DNA from 3 places in the Bradyrhizobium sp. SZCCHNS1022 genome. Region 2 is predicted to be linked to each of the others. Evidence: predicted binding sites of a transcription regulator. Region 2 holds the regulator's gene; each other region holds the start of a gene.
What was found. The regulator HrcA, encoded in region 2, represses chaperone genes, less so after heat shock. The targets are predictions, from matches to a motif close to GTTAGCACTCNCNNNNNGNGAGTGCTAAC.
Positions count from the first base shown of each region.

Region 1 (4,093 bases), on a different contig from region 2:
GTCGTAGTCCGAGGTGGTCTCCTCGATCTGCGTCTTGATCTGGCCGACGCGCGCCTCGATGTCGGCCTTCTTGCCGGCGCCGTTGACGATCGTGGTGTTCTCCTTGTCGATCACGACCTTCTTGGCGCGGCCGAGCATCTTGATGGTGACGTTCTCGAGCTTCATGCCGAGGTCTTCCGAGATCAGCTGACCGCCGGTCAGGATCGCGATGTCCTCGAGCATGGCCTTGCGGCGATCGCCGAAGCCCGGCGCCTTGACGGCGGCGACCTTGAGGCCGCCGCGCAGGCGGTTGACGACCAGGGTCGCGAGCGCCTCGCCCTCGACGTCCTCGGCGATGATCAGCAGCGGACGGCCCGACTGCACCACGGCTTCGAGCACCGGCAGCATCGCCTGCAGGCCGGACAGCTTCTTCTCGTGCAGCAGCACGTAGACGTCGTCGAGCTCGGCGGTCATCTTCTCGGCGTTGGTGACGAAGTAGGGCGAGAGATAGCCGCGGTCGAACTTCATGCCTTCGACGATGTCGACCTCGGTATCGAGCGACTTGTTCTCCTCGACCGTGATGACGCCCTCGTTGCCGACCTTCTGCATCGCCTGGGCGATCATCTTGCCGATCGCGGCGTCGCCATTGGCGGAGATGGTGCCGACCTGGGCGACCTCGGAGGACGAGGCGACCGGCTTGGCGCGCTTTTCGATGTCCTTGATCACGGCGGCCACCGCGATGTCGATGCCGCGCTTGAGATCCATCGGGTTCATGCCGGCGGCAACCGCCTTGGCGCCCTCGCGCACGATGGCCTGGGCCAGCACGGTCGCGGTGGTGGTGCCGTCACCGGCGGTGTCGTTGGTCTTGGAGGCGACCTCGCGCAGCATCTGCGCGCCCATGTTCTCGAACTTGTCCTCCAACTCGATTTCCTTGGCGACGGTGACGCCGTCCTTGGTGATGCGGGGGGCGCCGAAGCTCTTCTCGATCACGACGTTGCGGCCCTTCGGACCCAGCGTGACCTTGACGGCGTTGGCGAGAATGTCGACGCCGCGCAGCATGCGATCGCGCGCGTCTCCGGCGAATTTGACGTCCTTGGCTGCCATTTTTGAATGTTCCTCTGGTGGGACCTCATCGCCAGGGCTGTGTCCGCCCTTCGGTGGCTGATGAGGTTTGCAAAATCTGTCGCCCCGTCGCGCTTGGACGCGCGGGGCGCGAAGGGGATCAGGCCAGCACGCCCATGATGTCGGACTCCTTCATGATCAGGAGTTCCTCGCCGTCGAGCTTGACTTCGGTGCCGGACCACTTGCCGAACAGCACGCGATCACCGACCTTGAGGTCGATCGGCACCAGCTTGCCGCTTTCATCGCGGCCGCCGGGGCCGACAGCCACCACTTCGCCCTGCGAGGGCTTTTCCTTGGCGGTGTCGGGGATGATGATGCCGCCCTTGGTCTTCTCCTCGGCGCTGATACGCTTCACCACGACGCGGTCGTGCAGCGGACGAAATTTCGATTTGGCCATGACGTTTCCCTTTGCGGGCGCTTCGAACGGGGTTGCTGTCGGAAAAGAATCTGAATGCGGCCACATTTAGCGCGAAGCTGGCGCCAACTGACTCGCCCCTTTGGCAATCGTGCCCTCCGAGTGCTAAGGTCGCTCGGGAAATATGGCTTGACGCCGATCCTGTCAAGCAAACCGGTTAAGCCGTTCTTGAGGCTGTTATAAGATGCTACCTGGGGTAAACCATGGTGGCGAGGCAACGGCGGCATCCGACGTCGTTGCCCTTACGCCTGATTTGCGCTTGGTTGCCGGACGGGGCAGCCATGATCTTGTTTCTAAGGGGATCCCATGAAGAGTTCACGGTGCGCGCGGGCGGTTGCCAATCTGGGAATCGCTTCAGCGCTCACGATCTTTCTCGCCGCGTGCAGCAGCTTCAGCCTATCGCCCTCGGCTCCCGTCGCGCCCGAACCCGGCGTCGAACCTGAGGTCCCGTCGACGATCCGCCCCGATGAGCTGGTCGGCAAGTGGGGGCTCGCCTCGTATCAGAACCCCACCGACCGCGCGCGCACCGAGAAGATGGCGGTGGCGCAGTGCAAGCAGCCCTATACGATCGGGGCCGGCACTTCGGGCGGCGTGGTGATGCATCTCGCCGATCAGGCCACGCCGCAGGAGCTGCGGCTGAAAGGCTCATCCAGCGGCAAGAACTATATCGGCCCGGCCGGGCCTCCCGGCGGCGAGCAGGATCGCGAGGTGCTGTCGTTCGACGGGCGGGTGCTGGTGACCCGTTTCGTCGACAAGGATGCCGCGACCCGCTACGGCAACATGGTCTATGTCCGTTGTGGGCCGCGGGCCTGACGATCGAACCGACCGTTGGACGGTCTTCATCCATCAAAATGAAAAACGCCGGCATTGTGCCGGCGTTTTGTCTCTCGCCCTGACGCCGGACCCTCCGTCCGGCGCGGTCGATGGCTCAGTTGAACATGGCGTCGATGTCGTCCTGCGAGGCATGGCCGACCTCGCCTTCAGCCTTCGGGCCGTTGAGCAGGCGCGCATCGCCCTCGCGGGTGTCCACGATCGGAGGGGTATGCGCCTTGATGGCGTCGACGCCGCCCCAGATCTCCATCATCACCACGATGTGGTGCTCGATGAATTTCATCGTGGTCATCACCTTGTTGATGCGCTGACCGGTGAGGTCCTGGAAGTTACAGGCCTCGAAGATCGAGACCACGCGCTCCTGGATATCCTCGGAAAGGATTCGCTGCTGATCCGCCGAGTCGACCTTGGCTAGCGCGCTCGCCGCCTGGTCGATCGCTTCGGCCGCTTCGAGGATCTGCTGGGTCGCCTGTTCGGTGCCGCCGACCACCGCGCCGAGTTCGCCATTGACCTTGGCCATTTCCTGGCCGTCGAAGCTCTTGGCATGGAGTACCGCGATCTCGCCCTTGGTGCGGTTGATCGCGTCGTGGATCAGGTCGAGTTCGACCTTGAGCTTCTCGCACTGCTCGATTTGCGCACGGTAGGTCTCGAGCAGCGCGCGCGCTTCGGCGACCTCGCGAGCTGCGGATTCTTCGATCGCGGCGTTTGCCGAGCTGGTGCCACCGTTGCGCATGACATTGGCCATCTGAGTGCGGATCGCGCGGAGCTCGTCCATGATTTCCTTGTGCTGCGGGCCAATCTCGCCGCCCGCGAAATCGGGCTCGGGCATATGGCCGAGAATTCCTTCTTCGATACGAAAACGCTTGCGAACCGACATGAGATAATCCCTGTCCTCAACTTCAGTCTGTTCTAAGCGAACGCTATTTAACATCACGTTCACAACGGAAACTCTCAACGGACACGTGTTTGCGGCCGCGGTTAGCCGCGGTTAACCATGCCGATGAGCCCTTCATCCAAAATAAACGCTAGCCGCCGAATCCGCCCCGGCTTGGCGCGATGGTGAATCAAAACACGGCCCGTGTTTACCAAACCGATCGGCTTTTGATCTTAGTTGGCGGCATGCGCGGGCGGATGCTCGACCCCGCGCGATGAACAATCTTCAAGACGAAACAGTACAGAGTACGTCGATGTTCAAGTCCATCTTTCCAGCGCTGATTGCCGGCGCGTGCTTCTCTTGTATGGCGGTCGATCGGGCCGCGGCGATCGACGCCGCGGGATTTCAGCAGCCGACCGTGATCTATGCCGGCCCACCGGAGCAGAGCGCCCCCGTCCGCTCCGCCTATGTCGAGCGTTCGCGCATGGGTGGGGGCTTCATCGAATTCCTGTTTGGCGACCCGCAGGGACGGGGCTACCGCGACGATCCGGCGGAGCGGCCGATCTATCAGCAGCAGCCGTCCTACTATGAGCCGGAGCGCTCCGGCGGGGCAGTCCCCGAGCAGGAGGAGGCTTATGATCCGCAGCGCCCGCTCGATCCGAAATACGAGAAGCAGATCGTTGAGTATGACGGCAGAGAACGGCCGGGCACGATCGTGATCGATACGCCCAACAAGTTCCTCTATCTGGTTCAGGGAGACGGAAAGGCGTTGCGTTATGGGATCGGTGTCGGCCGTCCCGGCTTCACCTGGTCGGGCGTCAAGACCATCACCAACAAGCGCGAGTGGCCGGATTGGACGCCGCCGGCGGAGA
Region 1 covers NZ_JAUETT010000008.1:134,720-138,812, forward strand. Annotated here, with positions in the region: gene groL (chaperonin GroEL) at 1-1,083, opposite strand, end outside; gene groES (co-chaperone GroES) at 1,202-1,498, opposite strand; gene QX071_RS32915 (hypothetical protein) at 1,823-2,329, shown strand; gene QX071_RS32920 (protein phosphatase CheZ) at 2,445-3,224, opposite strand; gene QX071_RS32925 (L,D-transpeptidase) at 3,535-4,093, shown strand, end outside.
Region 1: a site for HrcA is predicted at 1,598-1,626, ahead of groES (co-chaperone GroES). Genes of this name have one in related genera too.

Region 2 (4,093 bases):
GCCAATGCACATAGACGCCGAAAGCGGACGGATCAGGCAAGGCAGATCTCCGCAAGCTTCACGAAGGCCCGGGCACGATGCGACAGGCCGAGCCCGAGCGGCGGCAGGCCGTGCTTTTCGACCGCGGTCATCTCGCCGAATGTCCTGTCGTGGTCGTCGGGCCGGAACATGGGATCATAGCCGAAGCCTGCATTGCCGCGCGGCGGCCAGACCAGGGTGCCGTCGACGCGCGCCTCGACCTCCTCGATATGGCCGTCGGGCCAGGCCACGCACAGCGCGGAGACGAAATGCGCGCGGCGCTGCTCCGGCGACGTCGCGCCGCGTTCCTGCAACAGGCGCTCGATCTGTGTCATCGCGGCGGTGAAGTCCTTGGATGGTCCCGCCCAACGCGCCGAATAGATGCCGGGTGCGCCGTCGAGCGCCTCGACCACGATGCCGGAGTCATCGGCGAACGCCGGCAATTGCGCGGCTTTGGCCGCTGCGATCGCCTTGATGCGCGCATTGGCCTGGAACGTTTCCCCGGACTCGTCGGGTTCGCCGAGCCCCAGCTCGCCGGCCGATACTGCCTCGACCCCATGCGGCGCCAACAGCTCGCGCATCTCGGCCAGCTTGCCGGGATTGTGCGTGGCGATGACGAGGCGGCCTTCGATTTGCCGGTGCGTGTTCGTCATGCGACCGCGAGCTTTTGTAGATCGACCAGCCGGGCCACGCCCTTGCGCGCAAGCGCCATCAAGGCGAGGAACTCGGCCTCCGTGAAGGGCGTCTTCTCGGCCGTGCCCTGTACTTCGATGATGCGGCCGTCGCCAGTCATCACGAAATTGGCATCGGTCTCAGCTTCGGAATCCTCAGCATAATCGAGATCGAGCACCGGGGTTCCGTTGTAGACACCACAGGAGATCGCAGCGACATGGTCGCGCAGCACCTCGGTTTTCACCATATTGCGCGCCTTCATCCAGCTGATGCAGTCCGCGAGAGCGACCCAGGCGCCGGTGATCGATGCGGTGCGGGTGCCGCCGTCCGCCTGGAGCACGTCGCAGTCCACAGTGATCTGGCGCTCGCCGAGTGCCTCAAGGTTGATCGCGGTCCGCAGGGAGCGGCCGATCAGGCGTTGGATTTCGACCGTGCGGCCGCTCTGCTTGCCGGCCGAGGCTTCGCGCCGCGTCCGCTCCAGGGTCGCCCGCGGCAGCATGCCATATTCGGCGGTGACCCAGCCGCGGCCCTGCCCTTTCAGCCAGGGCGGCAAGCGATCCTCCAGGGTGGCAGTAACCAGCACATGGGTGTCGCCGAACTTCACTAGGCAGGACCCCTCGGCATATTTGACGACGCCACGTTCCAGGCTGACGGCGCGCAGTTCATCCGGTGCACGGCGGCTCGGCCGCATGAGAATCCTCCGAAGCAGGGTAAAATATCGGCTATGCCGAGGCCTTGTAGGGGGGGTGATCAGGACCGGCAAGGCCTTATCGTGCCCCGGACTGGCTTGCCACGGGCCTGCCGCATGGACAAATTATGGGCAATCCGGAAGGGGATAGCTGTGGCACACCACGACCCGATCAACCTGATAACACCGCCTGCCGGGCTCGCGCAGCTCAACGAGCGGTCGCGGGAGATTTTCCGGCAGATCGTCGAAAGCTATCTGGCGACCGGCGAGCCGGTCGGCTCGCGCAACCTCTCCCGCCTGATTACGGTTCCGTTGTCACCGGCCTCGGTCCGCAACGTCATGGCCGATCTCGAGCAGCTTGGCCTGATCTATGCGCCGCATACGTCCGCCGGACGGCTGCCGACTGAGCTCGGCCTGCGCTTTTTCGTCGACGCCCTGATGCAGGTGGGCGACATGACCGAAGCCGAGCGGCAATCGATCGAGGGCCAGTTGGCATCGGTCGGCCGGGCGCAATCGGTCGAGGCCGCGCTGGATGAGGCGCTGACCCGGCTCTCCGGCCTTACACGGGCGGCCGCGGTGGTCCTCACGGCCAAGTCCAATTCGCGCCTGAAGCACATCGAGTTCGTGCGGCTGGAGCCGGAACGGGCGCTGGCCGTGCTGGTGGGCGAAGATGGCCAGGTCGAGAATCGGGTCCTGACCCTGCCGCCGGGCGTTCCCTCGTCGGCTCTGACCGAGGCCTCGAACTTCCTCAATGCCCGGATCAGGGGACGGACGCTCGCCGACGCGCGGCTGGAGCTCGAGACCGCTCTGGCGCGAGATCGCGTGGAGCTTGACGAACTGGCCCAGAAGGTGATCGCCGCAGGATTTGCGAGCTGGTCCGGCGGTGACAATGATGACAGGCAGCTGATCGTTCGCGGCCATGCCAATCTCCTCGACGATCTGCACGCCCTCGAAGATCTCGAGCGCGTGCGCCAGCTGTTCGATGATCTCGAGGCCAAGCGCGGCGTGATCGATCTGCTCGGCCGGGCGGAAAATGCGGAAGGCGTCCGCATCTTCATCGGCTCCGAGAACAAGCTGTTCTCGCTGTCGGGTTCGTCGACCATCGCGGCACCTTATACCGATGCGAGGGGTCGCATCGTCGGTGTGCTCGGCGTGATCGGTCCGACGCGGCTGAATTATGCGCGGGTGATCCCGACCGTCGACTATGCCGCGCGTCTGGTCAGCCGGCTTCTGGGTGGCTGATGAGGGCAACAGCGGGGTTGCTCGACCGTGACTTCGTCGGCCAAGTCCATGCTGTGCTTGATTTTCGGCGCTCAAAGCACGATATCCCGGCCGACACACCCCCCCTTCCAGTTGATTTTGCGAGAAGTCTGTCCATGACCGATCCCGACCTGCAGAAGAACGATCCGGCGAACCCGGCGCAGGCCAACGAACCCGTCGTTTCCAGGCCTTATGTGATGCCCGACGATCCCGAGACCGGCTCTGTGGAGGCATTGGCCAAGGAGGCCGCCGAGGCCCGGGACAAGATGCTGCGGACGCTGGCGGAGATGGAAAATCTGCGCAAGCGCACGGCGCGGGAAGTTGCCGACGCGCGCATGTACGGCATCACGGGCTTTGCCCGCGATGTACTCGATATCGCGGACAATCTGCAGCGTGCGCTCGATGCGGTGCCGGCAGAAGCGCGGGCCGCAGCCGACCCCGGTCTGAAAGCGCTGATCGAAGGCGTCGAGCTGACGGAGCGCTCGCTGCACAACACGCTGGAGAAGAACGGCGTGAAGAAGCTGGATCCGTCCGGCCAGAAGTTCGATCCGAATTTTCATCAGGCGATGTACGAGGTTCCTGATCCGTCGGTACCCTCCGGCACGGTCGTTCAGGTGGTCCAGGCGGGCTATACGATCGGCGAGCGCGTGCTGCGGCCGGCCTTGGTCGGCGTATCCAAGGGCGGACCGAAGGCTGCGCCGGCGGCTGCAAACACGGATGAACCCAACAGCGCGGCTTGATTTTCCGCTCAGTGCTCGGCCGCTTTCGTCAACGATCGACGGATGACGAATGTGAAGCCACGGTGTCGTGCCGTGGCTTCCGGCTGCGTAGCGATCGCAACGCGGTCCGGATCTTCTCCGGAGCTCCTGAAACAAAGCCTTAATGGCGCTTGGCTACGGTCCCGAGAGTTGCGGGGGTGTACGCCATGGCTATGAATATCCATACCGCGCCCCGGCCGATCTGCAGGCCGGAGGTGGACCGGACCTTAGCCCTGCAATGGGGCGCGATCGTTGCGGCGTTCAGCGCAGCGATCGTGATGCGCCACATTGTGGCGGCGAGCCCCGACGTGAGCTGGCTGCTGATTGCGGGCGAGCGCTGGCTCGACGGGCAGCGGCTATATTCCGAAATCCTGGAGACGAACCCGCCCATGGCGGTCTTCGTCTATCTCCCCGGGATCCTGATTGCCCGCGCCCTTGGCTGGAATGCTGAGGACGTCGTCGATGGCCTCGTGTTCCTGGCCATCGCTCTGTCTCTCGGTCTGAGCGCTCTCATCCTGCGAAAATCGACCGTTATCGGGGCGAGACAGGGCTGGGTCCTTGCAATCACTGCCGTTCTCGTCCTGGCGGTCTTGCCGGTCCAGTCCTTTGGACAGCGCGAGCATATCGCCGTGATCGAGATGATCCCTGCGATGGCTGCTCTTGCGCTGCGCCTAAACCGCGAAACTCCGCCCGCATG
Region 2 covers NZ_JAUETT010000001.1:816,688-820,780, forward strand. Annotated here, with positions in the region: gene hemW (radical SAM family heme chaperone HemW) at 1-40, opposite strand, end outside; gene rdgB (RdgB/HAM1 family non-canonical purine NTP pyrophosphatase) at 33-671, opposite strand; gene rph (ribonuclease PH) at 668-1,381, opposite strand; gene hrcA (heat-inducible transcriptional repressor HrcA) at 1,532-2,620, shown strand; gene grpE (nucleotide exchange factor GrpE) at 2,755-3,378, shown strand; gene QX071_RS03630 (hypothetical protein) at 3,564-4,093, shown strand, end outside.

Region 3 (4,093 bases), on a different contig from region 2:
ACTGCGCGAGCGTCAGCGGCGACAGGGCACTGCGCTTGCCATTCGCGACTCCGATGCCGCTCCAGATGAACAGCGCCGCGCCGATGCAGGGCGACAGGGCATCGAGGCCCGGGAATCCGGGCCCCGGCCGTAGCGACAGGATCGGGATCGCCATCAAGAGCAGCGACAATCCTCGAGCGCTTCGCTGCGCGAGCCCCGGCCATGGCGCCGGCATGCCGGGCATGGCGACGAGGCTGCCGGCCAGGAATTCCCACGCGCGCGGCGGGCTCATGAAGAAGGCGGTCGCGGACGCGCCGTCGCGCATCAACACCAGACTGAACGCAAAGGAAGCGACGGCCAACGCGGCCAAGGTGAACGGCAGCACCACGCGGCGGCCTTGTGCGAGCCGCACGACGCCCCAGACGACGAGCGGCAGCACCAGATAGAACTGCTCCTCCACGCCCAGCGACCACGTATGCAACAGCGGCTTCTCCACTGCCGCATGGTCGAAATAGCCCGATTGCCACCAGAAGAAGATGTTCGCCGTGAAGCTGACCACCGCCGCGGCCGAGCGGAAGAATTCCATGCGCTCGGAGCTGAGGAGAAAGTGGAACGTCGGAATCGCGCTCAGCGCCACCATGACGTAGAGCGCCGGCAGCAGCCGGCGGACCCGCCGCTCGTAAAAGCGCGCGAGGGAGAAGCGGCCTTGCGCGATCTCGCCCTGGATGATGCCGGTAATCAGGTAGCCGGAGATGACGAAGAAGATATCGACGCCGACGAAGCCGCCGAAGATTCCCGGCGCCTCGAAATGAAAGGCGATGACCGAGAGCACCGCGATCGCGCGCAGCCAATCGATATCCTCGCGATACGATGTCACCTCTTCGCCCCTCCTCGCGACGCGAAGAAAGGACGCAGAACTGCGCGTGCCCGTGTGTTGCACGACAACAGCCGTTCGCTTCCCCCGCTTCAAAACTCACGGACTAAGCGAAGCAGCGATTCATGTCTAATTATTGTTTCAGCGTGTTGTCACGCCGTAATTTCGACCGTTTTGAAATCGGCCGGCAGGATTACCTCCAAGAGCTCCACGTCATCGGAGTAGTCGAGGATCATGTGGCGAATGCGCGGCGGCTGGGTCCAGGCGCTGCCCGCTTTCATCAGCGTTTCGCCGACGCCTTCGAGATAGCTCTTCACCCAACCCTTGAGCACGTAGACCATCTGGAATTCGACGTCGTGCGTGTGCAGCTTGGCGACTTCCCGGGGATCACATGGCGGCAGCAGGCGGATGACATGGGCGCGGGCGAGCCCATGGGTCGCATCCGCAATGCCGAGGTCGCGATAATGCGCGTAAGCGCGCAGACCGTCGGCCTTGAAGTCCTCCTCGCGATGATGGCTGACGGCGACCTTCTGCTTCGGCCGCCGCGCAACCGGCGCAACAGCGCCTTTGCTTGCAAGCGATCGGCGTGCGCCGGGTTTGCTCGCAGCGGATTTGGCTTTGGTCTTGGCGCTCTTGCGGGACGATGTCTTGCGCGTCGCCGCTTTCGCGGCGGTGCGTGATGCGGGCTTCTTCGCGCGGCTCTTGGTGGCCATCGTGCTCTCCCTTCTGTTTCCTCGCGTCGCGAAGGGTAGCACAATTCAAGCCGTTCGTCGGATGGGCCCAGTGGCGCTCCAAGATAGGTCGTCATTCCGGGGCGGCCCGAAGGGCCGAGCCTGGAATCCATAACCACGATCGGGAGTATAGATTCCGGGCTCGTGCTGCGCACGCCCCGGAATGACACCGTGGTTGTGGTTACCGCTCAGTGCAGCCGGAACACGCCGTCGACGGCGCGCAGCTCGGCCGGCTTGATCAGCTTGGAATGCGCGACCGTGACGGAGAACAGCGGCCCTTCGAGCTTCTTCTGCCAGAAGCTGAGGAAATCCTGCAGCGCGGGGAATTTCGGAAACAGGTCGTAATTCTGCCAGACGTAGGTCTGGAGCAGCGAGGGATGATCCGGCATCCGATACAGGATCTGCGCCGTCGTCAGCCCGTAACCCAAGATCTGTTTCCGAAAATCCTCGGAAACGGCAACCTTCGACACCATGCCAACCTCCATTCTGTGGAAGCGCATTCCGGCGTGGCCACCGGGATCGAGCCACCCGGGTGAAAATGCGCTCACGTGAGAGAAATGTGACGCATGACCTCAATCCATCACAAGCCTAAATGTTTAACGGGTTGTTGAAATTTCCTGCATTAGCAGCGACTTAGCCCAGGTGCTAATACGGGGTTTCCCGATCTGTTCCGGCCCGGTTAACGATGCCGGGACCTTCTGGCAGACGCCGCGGTTGACTGCTAATTTTTCTGCTACAAGCCCTTGCCGGCCCCAGAACTCTCGCCTATGTCCTGCGCGGCAGGGCTGGCACTCGCTGGCATCGACTGCCAATCTCCAGAAACTGATAATTGCCTCAATAGCTTAGGAGGACTGTATGGCTTTCCGTCCGCTTCACGACCGCGTCGTGGTCAAGCGCATCGACGCCGAAGAGAAGACCGCTGGCGGCATCATCATCCCCGACTCGGCCAAGGAAAAGCCCTCGCAGGGCGAAGTCATCGCTGTGGGCCCCGGCGCCCGCGACGAGAGCGGCAAGCTGGTCCCGCTCGACGTTCAGGTCGGTGACCGCGTGCTGTTCGGCAAGTGGTCGGGCACCGAAGTCAAGATCGACGGCCAGGAGCTGCTGATCATGAAGGAAAGCGACATCATGGGTGTGCTGACCGACGCCGGCGCCAAGAAGAAGGCCGCCTAACCCCACGCTCGCACGCTCACCCCTGAGGAGCGCCCCGCGGGCGCCCCGCGAAAGGGTGAGACAGACATTTCAACTCAGGGAAATCCAATATGTCAGCCAAAGACGTGAAGTTCGGCGTCGATGCTCGCGACCGCATGCTGCGCGGCGTGGACATTCTCGCCAATGCCGTGAAGGTCACGCTCGGTCCGAAGGGCCGCAACGTCGTCCTCGACAAGTCGTTCGGCGCTCCCCGCATCACCAAGGACGGCGTCACCGTCGCCAAGGAGATCGAGCTCGACGACAAGTTCGAGAACATGGGCGCGCAGATGGTGCGCGAGGTCGCCTCGAAGTCCGCTGACGCGGCCGGCGACGGCACCACCACCGCGACCGTGCTGGCCCAGGCCATCGTGCGCGAAGGCGCCAAGGCCGTTGCCGCCGGCATGAACCCGATGGATCTGAAGCGCGGTATCGACCTCGCGGTCGAGGCCGTCGTTGCGGACCTCGTCAAGAACTCCAAGAAGGTCACGTCGAACGACGAGATCGCCCAGGTCGGCACCATCTCCGCCAACGGCGATGCCGAAATCGGCAAGTTCCTCGCCGACGCCATGAAGAAGGTCGGCAACGAGGGTGTCATCACCGTCGAGGAAGCCAAGTCGCTGGAGACCGAGCTCGACGTCGTCGAGGGCATGCAGTTCGACCGCGGCTACATCTCCCCCTACTTCGTCACCAACGCCGACAAGATGCGCGTCGAGATGGACGACGCCTACATCCTGATCAACGAGAAGAAGCTGTCGTCGCTGAACGAGCTGCTGCCGCTGCTCGAAGCCGTCGTGCAGACCGGCAAGCCGCTCGTGATCGTCGCCGAGGACGTCGAGGGCGAGGCGCTGGCCACCCTGGTCGTCAACCGCCTGCGCGGCGGCTTGAAGGTCGCGGCCGTCAAGGCTCCGGGCTTCGGCGATCGCCGCAAGGCCATGCTGCAGGACATCGCGATCCTGACCGGCGGCCAGGCGATCTCGGAAGACCTCGGCATCAAGCTCGAGAACGTCAACCTCTCCATGCTCGGCCGCGCCAAGAAGGTGATGATCGACAAGGAAAACACCACGATCGTCAACGGCGCCGGCAAGAAGGCCGACATCGAGGCGCGCGTGCAGCAGATCAAGGCGCAGATCGAGGAGACCACCTCGGACTACGACCGTGAGAAGCTGCAGGAGCGTCTGGCCAAGCTCGCAGGCGGCGTCGCGGTGATCCGCGTCGGCGGCGCGACCGAGGTCGAGGTCAAGGAGCGCAAGGATCGCGTGGATGACGCGATGCATGCGACCCGCGCTGCTGTCGAGGAAGGCATCCTGCCGGGCGGCGGCGT
Region 3 covers NZ_JAUETT010000004.1:562,975-567,067, reverse strand. Annotated here, with positions in the region: gene QX071_RS25455 (acyltransferase family protein) at 1-856, opposite strand, end outside; gene QX071_RS25450 (cupin domain-containing protein) at 1,006-1,566, opposite strand; gene QX071_RS25445 (usg protein) at 1,773-2,057, opposite strand; gene groES (co-chaperone GroES) at 2,440-2,754, shown strand; gene groL (chaperonin GroEL) at 2,844-4,093, shown strand, end outside.
Region 3: a site for HrcA is predicted at 2,369-2,397, ahead of groES (co-chaperone GroES). Genes of this name have one in related genera too.